2 linked regions of the Pelagibaculum spongiae genome follow. The protein of the gene in region 1 interacts with the protein of each later gene in a pairwise test. Links are inferred from orthologs where the notes say so. Each region holds a gene or a part of one and is shown in the gene's direction. Other genes may lie near its edges.

Region 1 (5,422 bases):
AAGCAAGTTTTGGATTCAATCATAGTAACGCCTGAAGCAATCACCTACCTTGCTGAGCTTTTAGCTAAGCAAAATGTAGAAGGTATGGGGGTCAGAGTTTCTGTCAGCCAAGGTGGTACGCCACAAGCCCAAACCTGTTTTGCCTATTGTCGACCAGGCGAAGAGCAAGAAGCGGATATTAAATTGCCATTTGATGGTTTTATCATGCATCTTGATCAACCAAGCCTGCCTTATTTGAAAGAGGCAAGTGTCGATTATGATTCTGATGAATTAGGTGGTGGCCAGTTAACCATTAAGGCGCCGAATGCCAAGCGTTTTCATATTGATGAAAACAGCTCGGTATCAGATAAGGTGACTTATTTCTTAGTGAATGAAGTCAACCCGTCGCTGGCAGCTCACGGTGGTATGGTTCAACTGATAGAAATGATCGAAGATGACACGGTTGCTATTTTGCAGTTTGGTGGTGGTTGTCAGGGTTGTGGCATGGTCGATGTGACGCTAAAAGATGGTGTCGAAAAAACCTTGCTAGAACGTATTCCTGAGCTGAAAGGCGTTAAGGATATGACTGACCACAGCGTGACTGAAAACGCATTCTATAAGTAGAATTAGTATTGATTGCTGCAGCCAGTGTGCTGGCTATCCGTTAGCTAGTGAACGGCTGTAGTAATTGGTCATCCCACCGATAGTCTACATTCCAATTGTTATAACTCACCGCACGATTTAAGCGACAGCAAGCTTGTTGTTTGGAAAAATCTACCACGGCGTGCGGGTAGTCATTTAAAACTAATACCACGGCATCTTCCTTTTCTGACCAAGCGATTTGTAGCTCTACATCCTGGTCTGGCTTATCAACACCTTCCACATAATAAATGGTCAATGTTTCTAGCAAAGGAGACTCGGTCAGTGAGGAATCCAGCATATGAAGCATGCCTTGGACACCGTCATCTTCAAATATGACGCCCCATCGACCATTGCTGGCTTGTGACTCTACAACCAATTCCTGGCCGACTAAAAAGGTTTCTTCTTCAGTAATGATTGGTGTTGGCATGATGTTCTGAAATGACAAGTCTGTATGGCGGCGGAGTATATACCCAAACTACTTCAAGACGCACACCTTGAAGTAGTTTGGGTATATCAGCAACTCAAAGCGCTACCGTAATTGAGCTGGCTCACTGATATCGCTCAGGATTTTATCTTAGTGAAATTGACCTTGGCTGACCGATTGGTTAGCATGGCAAAATCGAGTCAACGCCTTGACTCATACCCCCTTCGGCCCTGGCTGCTATCCTCGGAACCCGGGCCTTTTTTTTGTCTGCATTTTGTCTAGAATAATTTATTTTTATTTCTTGTAGGAATGTCCTTTCAATTGACTACCGCCAAACCTTAACTTGAGCGAATTCTCCTGGTTGGCACTCAAGCCAGCAATCTTGTTGCTTGGTAAAAACAAATTTATTTCCCAGTAGATAGCCATCTCGACGTTTCCCTAAAACGGTCGCGCTTACCAGTCGTCCTTGCTGCTTTGCAATACAAAACCTATCGGGTGAAATCCGCTGCATATTGCCTCCTGGAGAATGAAGGTTGGTGAGTGACTGCAGGGTGTCAGGTGATTTAGCCTGTCCAGTCTTAGAATAACTTGCTGATTTTTATATTCAACAATTTAACTGTGACCGTTTTGTGGCAAATGGAAGGTAGTTAGGCCTGATAAAACGAGTGAATGTCAGCTATAGCCTTTTATTGACTTGGGTCGGTTGAGCTTGGTGCTTGTGGGCTATATCTATAGTCATAGATTAAATTGAATTTTTTTATTAGGCCGAAACAAGCAGTCTTTGCACTAAATGTTATCTGCTTGGGCTTACCTCAGGAGTAATGAATGTCTCTCAGCCAACTAGTCCCAGAATCCTTTTGGCGCCATTTCGAAGGCTTGTGTCAGATTCCTCGTCCTTCAGGTCATGAAGCACGGGTCAGCGAATGGATTCAGGGGTATGCCGATCGAAAAGGTCTGCAATGCATCAAAGATGAAGCCGGCAACCTGATCATTCGCAAGCCTGCACGTAAAGGTAAAGAGCATATACCAGGTATTGTTTTGCAAGGACACTTAGATATTGTGCCGCAAAAAGAGCCGGACAGCTTGCATGACTTTAAGATGGACCCAATTGAGACTCTGATTGAGGGTGACTGGGTTACGGCTAATGGCACTACTTTAGGTGCCGACAATGGCGCAGGCGTTGCAGCAGCTCTGGCTATTCTGGACGATCCATATTTACAGCACGGTCCTTTGGAAGTGTTGCTAACAGTCAATGAAGAAGATGGCATGGACGGTGCCTTTGGACTCAAGCCAAATCTATTACAAGGTAAATATCTGCTTAACCTAGATTCGGAAGATGAAGGTGAAGTGTATGTCGGTTGTGCCGGCGGTGTTGATGTCACAGTGACTTCCTCGCTGGAGCAGCAACCATTAGCGCCAGAGTTCATTCCGGTTAAATTGAGTGTTAGCGGTTTAAAGGGCGGCCACTCTGGCATCAATATTAATTCTGGTCGTATCAGCGCGATTAAATTAATGGTTCGCTTGTTGCGAAAGCTTCAATCGATTGACTTCCGTTTGGTCAGCATGGATGGCGGTGGTTTACGAAATGCAATTCCATCAACTGCTGATGTGGTGGTTGCTGTAACCGCCAGTAAAGTGGCTGAATTTCAGCAGCTGGTGCAAAGTGTTTTTGCCAGCATTGCCAGTGAGTCTTCGATTAGCGAACCAAACATGCAGCTGCAAGCTGAAATGATTGACCGGGATATCGAACTTTTCGGCTTACATATGGTTGAACAGCGTAAGTTCTTGCAGGTGATGCATGCAGTACAAAATGGTGTGCAACAAATGTCTGATGAAGTAGCTGGCGTTGTCGAAACATCTTCCAATATTGGTATCGTAAAACTGAAAAAAGGTGAGTTGCAAGTTTTCTCGCTGGTTCGCAGTTTGAAAGATAGTGCTCGGCAAAATTTAGCGGAATCGATCGCTGATTGCTTCCGTTTAATGAATGCCGATGTAGCATTTGAAGGTGCTTACCCTGGCTGGCAACCAAGAGTTAGTTCTGGCCTGCTGACTCAATTTCAGGCAGTTCATCAGCGATTATTTAATCAGCCAGCGAAAGTGAAGGTAATCCATGCGGGTTTGGAGTGCGGTATTTTCTCTGCGGCTTATCCGGCAATGGAAATGATCTCGATTGGCCCGACGATTAAATATCCTCACTCACCAGCTGAGAAAATGAGTATTTCTTCAGTGCAGCAATTTTGGACCTTGTTATCAGCCACTTTAGAATCGATAGATCGTTAAAAAATTTAAGTATGTAGTTGAAAGCCGGTCTTATGATCGGCTTTTTTTATTTACAGGTAATGTATTTTGCATGCAGACAGGATGCTGTTGCGACATAGCATTCAGTGATGAATGTTTTAATTTGAAAAAAATAGCCTTTAAAAAATCAATGTTGTTAACTGGTTAGTCGATTCTCGGGGGGAGGGTGCCTAGTCTTAGACCTGTTTGTTTAATTTCGAACTGCCGAGTAGCAACAGCGATTCGTTTTTTATAAGGCTTAAATTATGATTGAAATCAAAAGTCTGGGTGCCGGTTTACTATTGTTGTTCAGTATATCTGCAACTGCAGGTGTTTTTATTAGTGCCAATCCCTCCCAGCCAACTCGTATTACTCATCCAATGGGTTATACCGGGCAAGGTGGTGTAGTAACTCTGACGGTTTCTTTTGATGATGCTGAACTGTCAGACCCAGATCGATTTGAAGCAACTTTGATTAACACGCTCAATCACTACACGCGATTAACATGGAGCAATAACAACGCCCAATTAGACGCGTCTTTGCCTTTTGGTCATGATTTGCAAGCAGTGTTATTGCAACTATTTGGTTTTTCTCAAGGCTTGACCAGCTCTGCGGATGGGTATTTTACCGTTGCAGGTGCTGGTGCTGATGGCATGCTAAATAGAAGCAAAGGTCCAGATTCTCGCTCAGGATCACATGATGATATTCGCGGAGATGATGTTAATTATTTTTGGTTTGAACGAGGAAGAAATAACCCATTTGCTGCGCCAGAAATAGCGGATTCTAGCACCATGTCTGTAGACTTGGAGCACTTACCTTCTAGTCATTCATTTGCATCAAATGCTAATGAAAGTGTTTCTAGAGGCGGGGGGTATGGTCAATACACTAGTTCAGTGATGTTTGACCCTTTGCCAAATAATTTCACTCGTCGACGTTTGGCTGCGGATGATGCGAATACATTGAGGTTGGCTCGCTCTGGAATTGATAGAATTGCAAATACAGAAGACGACTATCGAGTTCGCTTTAATTTTGTTGGCCGAAATCAGCCAGCAGATATTAGAATCAGAACCGCCAGTATTGATAATGCGATATCACGTTTTTCATATTCTAAACGACAGCTAGCAGCAGATACCGATGTGCTGGTATCAGTGACTGTTGCTGTCGAAGAAAATGTTAATTGGTATTACGATACTGAACCAACGAATACCGCGCCTCAAATTACGATTGCTGACGATAGTGGGTTGAATCCACAGGCTGCGCAGTTAGTTAGAACAATCGATTTAACAGCGGTAGATTTAGAGTTGGACGATGTCAGTTGGGCTGTTAGCTCACAAGTGATGTCGGAGGCTGCTTCTCTAGATTTATCTACAGGCAATCAAGTAACGCTTACTTACCAAGTGCCAGAAACATTTCGTTCTATTGACCAAATAACGGTTGTTGCAACAGATTTTCTTGGATTAAGTCAGATATTATCTATTCCAGTCGATGCTTCAGCGCTACCACCATATATACCACCAGAGGATACTTCTGAAACTCCGTTTCAAACTTCTATTAGCGGTGCAGGTGTGATTTGGAGTGGCGGGCTAGTGATGCTAGGTGTTTTACTTTTCCGAAGAAAATTTAAAAAGTAGGGGTAAATCAAGCCGCTTTAATGATTGAATTAAAGCGGCTTGTTTATGAAATTAACTTAGTTGTTTTTTCAAGCCTTTAGGCAAACCCTTAATGGTTAAGGTATCGCTGGCCACATCATAAATAACCCGGTCACCTAACAATTCCTGCTTGAAGGTCAAACTGATGCCGTCACCACGACCAGAAATTTGGCTCAGCTGGCGCAATTGCGTTTTGCTAGAAGGGATTTCTGGCTGCAGACTGATATCTTGTGAGTGAGCAAAATCTAAGAATCGACTTGGGTTTTGCTGATCAAGTGCACGTGCCAGATCTTTAGTTTCAATCGGTAGCTCTTGCTCTAAACGGTCACGGCAATATTCTTCAGCATTTTTTAACAGACGTGATTTTTCTGAGGAGTTTTCTTCCTTACAGAAAGCATCTAATGTGCTGTTAAGAATTTTTGCTTGCAGGCGATTGTCTTGTAAAGCTTCG
Region 2 (4,224 bases), on another replicon or contig:
TTCGATCATAAAATCCGCCGCCCATACCCAGTCGATTGCCCGTTAAATCAAACCCTACCAGTGGCATAAAAATTAAATCTAACTGCAGTCCAGTCAGCTGGTCTTTAAAGGCAACATCAGGTTCTGCAATATCAAACCGATTGGCCTTCATGGCGCAGTCAGGTTGCCATAAACCGAAACGTAATCGGTTGGTTCCATCAGAGTCAATAATTGGCAGGTAGAATTGGTGGCCTTGTTTCATCAAACTCAGCGCTGCATGTAAAATATCAGCTTCGCCATCGCCAGCCATATAAAAAGCAATCTTGCAGGGCTTGTCAAGTTGTGGCAGTTGCAAAAGGTGCTGACAAATTTGCAGGTCAAGTTGTTGTCTTTGGCTAATAGAGATCGCACGTCGGGCTTGGCGCAAATGCCGCCGTAAAGCTCTGGGATCAGATGGAGGTTGTTGGTTGCTTGGAGTGTTCATGATGTGCAGCTGAGATCAATTAACAATCGCCAGCTTAACATAAATTGTTACTGTAGAAATTAACACCAACCAGGGCAGCGTTGTAGGTGAACGCTCTCGAACCCGAGGGTTCAAGTGGGTACCAGAATGACATTTTAGGCTTTCCGCTAAACGGACATGCACACCACATCAAAATCGGTTCCCGGCGTGTGATTATCGGCTCAAGAACTGGCCTACTATCGCTTGCCCCAGAAGGTGTATTAAATCTATCAGATTTTCATCAATCTGGCAGCTCCATTTGTCGCTGCTGAAGTAAAAGTTGATCAATATTCTCATGCAGAGCAGAAATACGCTGATGAAGCTCCATATCTACTTGCGCTTTACTGACTTCTGCTCTAAGCAGCTCATTGGCCATGTTTAATGCCGTTATCATTAAAACTCTTTCATAGCTGAGCAAGCTGGCTTTTTCGCTAGATTCCTGAAGGCGAGTCTCAAGATATTCAACACTGCGATGCAATGCAGCTTCTTCGCCTGCTGGGCAAAATAATTGGTGTTTTTTTCCCAGAAGGGTAATGGAAATTTTTTTGCCGGACATGATTACTCCGCTGTTTGAAGCATGGATATAAGTGCTTCAAGGCGTTCGCCGGCTTGCTGTTGGTGCTTGACCATATCACTGCGTTCTTGCATCAACAGTGCTTGGCTGCGGCGCAGGGCGGCATTTTCTTCCTGAAGTCGTTCGCAAAGAGCGATCAGGGTATCAATTCGATTTTCAAGCTGGCTCAGATGTTCTGGCAACATGGAACTTTCCGTTTTCCGGGGAATTGCGACTGGTAAGTGGTATACCGATTTTAAACTTTATACACCCATTTAAGTAGCCAATATAGAGATAGGCTAATTGCCGGTCAACGGCTGCTGTATATGATAGACCCTCAATGGTAAGATTGGCTGCTGTTTTATTAGTCTGACGGACACCCGCAAATGCAAACACTTGCCGAATGGCCACAACTGCAGCAGTTTGAAGAACTGCTTGATAAACACGGCGCTTTGGCCGAAACACCGGAATCACAAGGTTTGCTTTGTGGACTAATGTGCTCTGCTCATACGCCCGGTTTGAAAGACTGGATGGAGGCGATGTTTGGTGGCGAAGCCGATCTTGAAGAACAAGAGATTGATCTGCTACGAATCTTTTATCGCATGACGACCGAAGGTTTTGTTCAGTCAGACTTTAGTTTTTCACCATTAATACCTGATGAATCTGCTGGCTTGGCAGCCCGCGCTGACGCTTTAACTAGCTGGGTGCGCGGTTTTATGACCGGTTTTGCGCTGACCGGTCAAAATGAAAAAGAACCTGACGATCCTACTGTTGGTGAAGCATTAATTGATATGCGTAACTTGGGTGTCACCCAGTTCGATATCGATGAAGAAGATGACATGGACGAAACTGAAGCAGCTTTTGAAGAAATTCATGAGTTTGTCAGGGTTGCTGCCCAGTTAATTTTTAATGATTATGCGCCAGAAGGTTTAGAGCCAGGCGACGACGAACGACTGCATTAATAGCGGTGGTCAGACGTAGCCGGGGGCTGCGTTTGTTAAGGATTTAAAATTAAAAGTGAGCAAAAAAAACATGGAAATGCCACTGGATATTACCGCCGAGGAATTTGCATCGCGGCGTGAGCAGCTGAAATCTCAGCTGGCAACTGATGGGTTAATGTTACTGGCGGCAGCCGATCATCCAATTCGCAATGGTGATGCGGAATATGGCTATCGTCAAAATAGTAATTTCTGGTACCTGACCGGATTTGACGAGCCAGAAGCGGTGATGGTAATTGCGCCAAACCGTAAAGAAGGCGAGTACATTTTGTTCTGCCGTGATCGCAATCCGGAGATGGAACAATGGACAGGTCGTCGAGCAGGCCAAGATGGCGCCAAAGAAATTTATGGTGCAGATCAAGCTTTTTCGATCAGCAAGTTAGACGAAATGCTACCGGCATTAATGGAAGACCGCGACACGGTTTATTTGCCATTAGCACGTGGTAATGATCTGCAAGCTACTGCAGAAAAAGCATTAAATGTTGTTAGAGGCCGAGTGCGTACTGGTATTGCCGCACCCCAGCGCTTTGAAGATATTGAACCTTTAATTCATGAAATGCGTTTGTTTAAATCTGCCGCTGAAGCAGAGCAAATGCGTTATGCCGGTAAAGTCTCTGCGATGGGCCATACCCGGGCAATGGAGAAGTCTCATTCCGGTTTAAATGAATATCAACTGGAAGCAGAAATCTGCCATGAATTTGCACGAATGGGCTGTCGAGATGAAGCCTACTCAAGCATTGTTGGTGGTGGCGAAAATGCCTGTATTTTGCATTACATCGAAAATAACCAGCTGTTAAAACACGGCGATATGGTTCTGATCGATGCCGGCGCAGAATTCCGCAAATACGCGGGTGACATTACGCGTACTTTCCCGGTTGATGGAAAATTCTCTGAGCCGCAGCGCGAATTATACCAAATAGTATTAAATGCGCAGTTAGCCTCAATCGAGCAAGTTAAGCCGGGTAATACTTTTGATCATCCACATCAGGCAACGCTGCAAGCGCTGACTTCTGGTCTGGTTGAACTGGGTATTTTAAAAGGCGATGTAAAAGAATTAATTGAAAAAGAAGCTTATAAGCCATTTTTCATGCACAAGACCGGCCACTGGCTGGGGATTGATGTTCACGACTGCGGTAAATATAAAATTGATGGTGAATGGCGCAAGCTTGAGCCAGGTATGGTAATGACCATCGAACCTGGTTTATACATCAGTCCAAGCGATGATGTAGATGAAAAATACTGGAATATCGGCATTCGAATTGAAGACGATATTTTGGTGACTGAATCTGGTTACGAAAACTTATCAGCAGATGTTGTGAAATCAGTGGAAGAAATTGAAACCCTGATGGGGCAACGAAATAAATAACCGCTTAAAATACCCTTTAGATAACTTTAAAGGGTATTTTTTTATTAGTAGAAGCATTTAACATAACTTTGACAGCTGTTTGTTTTACTCGTTTTCATAGTCCCTGTGATTGGATCCCCACCCTCCCTGATGAGGATGACGAGTCTACTTTTACCTGTAGCGGTAAAATTTAGACTCAGAACCCGTCATCCCGAGCATGGAAGTGAATGGATGCACGGATTAGGGCGACGCAGGATGCCAAAGCCGAATGCAGGGATCCATAAGCCAAGGATGGAAGCTGTGGATTAAAAAAGCTCATGAACAACGGCTTAATAATTACGTTAAAATCTCTGTTGCAGCAAAACCCGAGTTAAAAATGGATCAATCAATCGATTTCGATATTCTGATTTGTGGTGGTGGTATGGCAGGCGCTTCTTTGGCGCTGGCCTTGGCACCTCAAGGCTGGAAAATCGGCATTGTAGAAGCTGTTGAGCCCAGCTCAAATTTACAGCCCAGTTATGATGATCGAAGCATTGCATTGGCGCAGGCATCGGCTAATTTGTTTCGAAATATTAATCTGTGGCCGCAGCTTGAACCCCATTGCCAGCCGATTAGATCGATTCATGTTTCAGACAAGGGTCGTTTTGGTGTTACCCGAATTCAGCCGCAAAGTATTGGGCTAGATGCCTTAGGTTATGTCATTGAAGTGCGTCCTTTAGGTCAAGTGCTGCACCAAAAAATTGCCCAAACCGATAATATTCATTTAATTTGTCCGGCTAAATTAGCCTCGTTGCAGCAAAATAAAAATAGTTGCCAAATAGCGATTGAAACATCTGATGGCGTGCAT

Evidence for each region.
Region 2: the proteins of DC094_RS21555 (region 1) and pepP interact in binary tests that used the Escherichia coli proteins (3 or more experiments, as listed by UniProt). The link is inferred for Pelagibaculum spongiae from one-to-one orthologs.

The regions. Positions count from the first base shown.
Region 1 is NZ_QDDL01000017.1:21,545-26,966, forward strand. Bases 1,197-4,097 are described here. They hold DC094_RS21555 (aminoacyl-histidine dipeptidase), read left to right. Parts: upstream 1,197-1,870; coding sequence 1,871-3,325; downstream 3,326-4,097. Other genes in these bases: DC094_RS21550 (hypothetical protein), read right to left, coding at 1,371-1,556; DC094_RS21560 (hypothetical protein), read left to right, coding at 3,589-4,097. Outside these bases: DC094_RS21540 (NifU family protein), read left to right, coding at 1-603; DC094_RS21545 (DUF2251 domain-containing protein), read right to left, coding at 644-1,048; more of DC094_RS21560, read left to right, coding at 4,098-4,953; DC094_RS21565 (nucleoid-associated protein), read right to left, coding at 5,005-5,422. UniProt on the Escherichia coli protein: Dipeptidase with broad substrate specificity. Requires dipeptide substrates with an unblocked N-terminus and the amino group in the alpha or beta position.
Region 2 is NZ_QDDL01000001.1:1,070,307-1,074,530, reverse strand. What follows is about bases 1,261-4,224. They hold pepP (Xaa-Pro aminopeptidase), read left to right. Parts: upstream 1,261-2,051; coding sequence 2,052-3,398; downstream 3,399-4,224. Other genes in these bases: ubiH (2-octaprenyl-6-methoxyphenyl hydroxylase), read left to right, coding at 3,646-4,224; DC094_RS04565 (UPF0149 family protein), read left to right, coding at 1,421-1,996. In the rest of the region: DC094_RS04585 (5-formyltetrahydrofolate cyclo-ligase), read right to left, coding at 1-463; DC094_RS04575 (cell division protein ZapA), read right to left, coding at 723-1,037; DC094_RS04570 (TIGR02449 family protein), read right to left, coding at 1,040-1,240.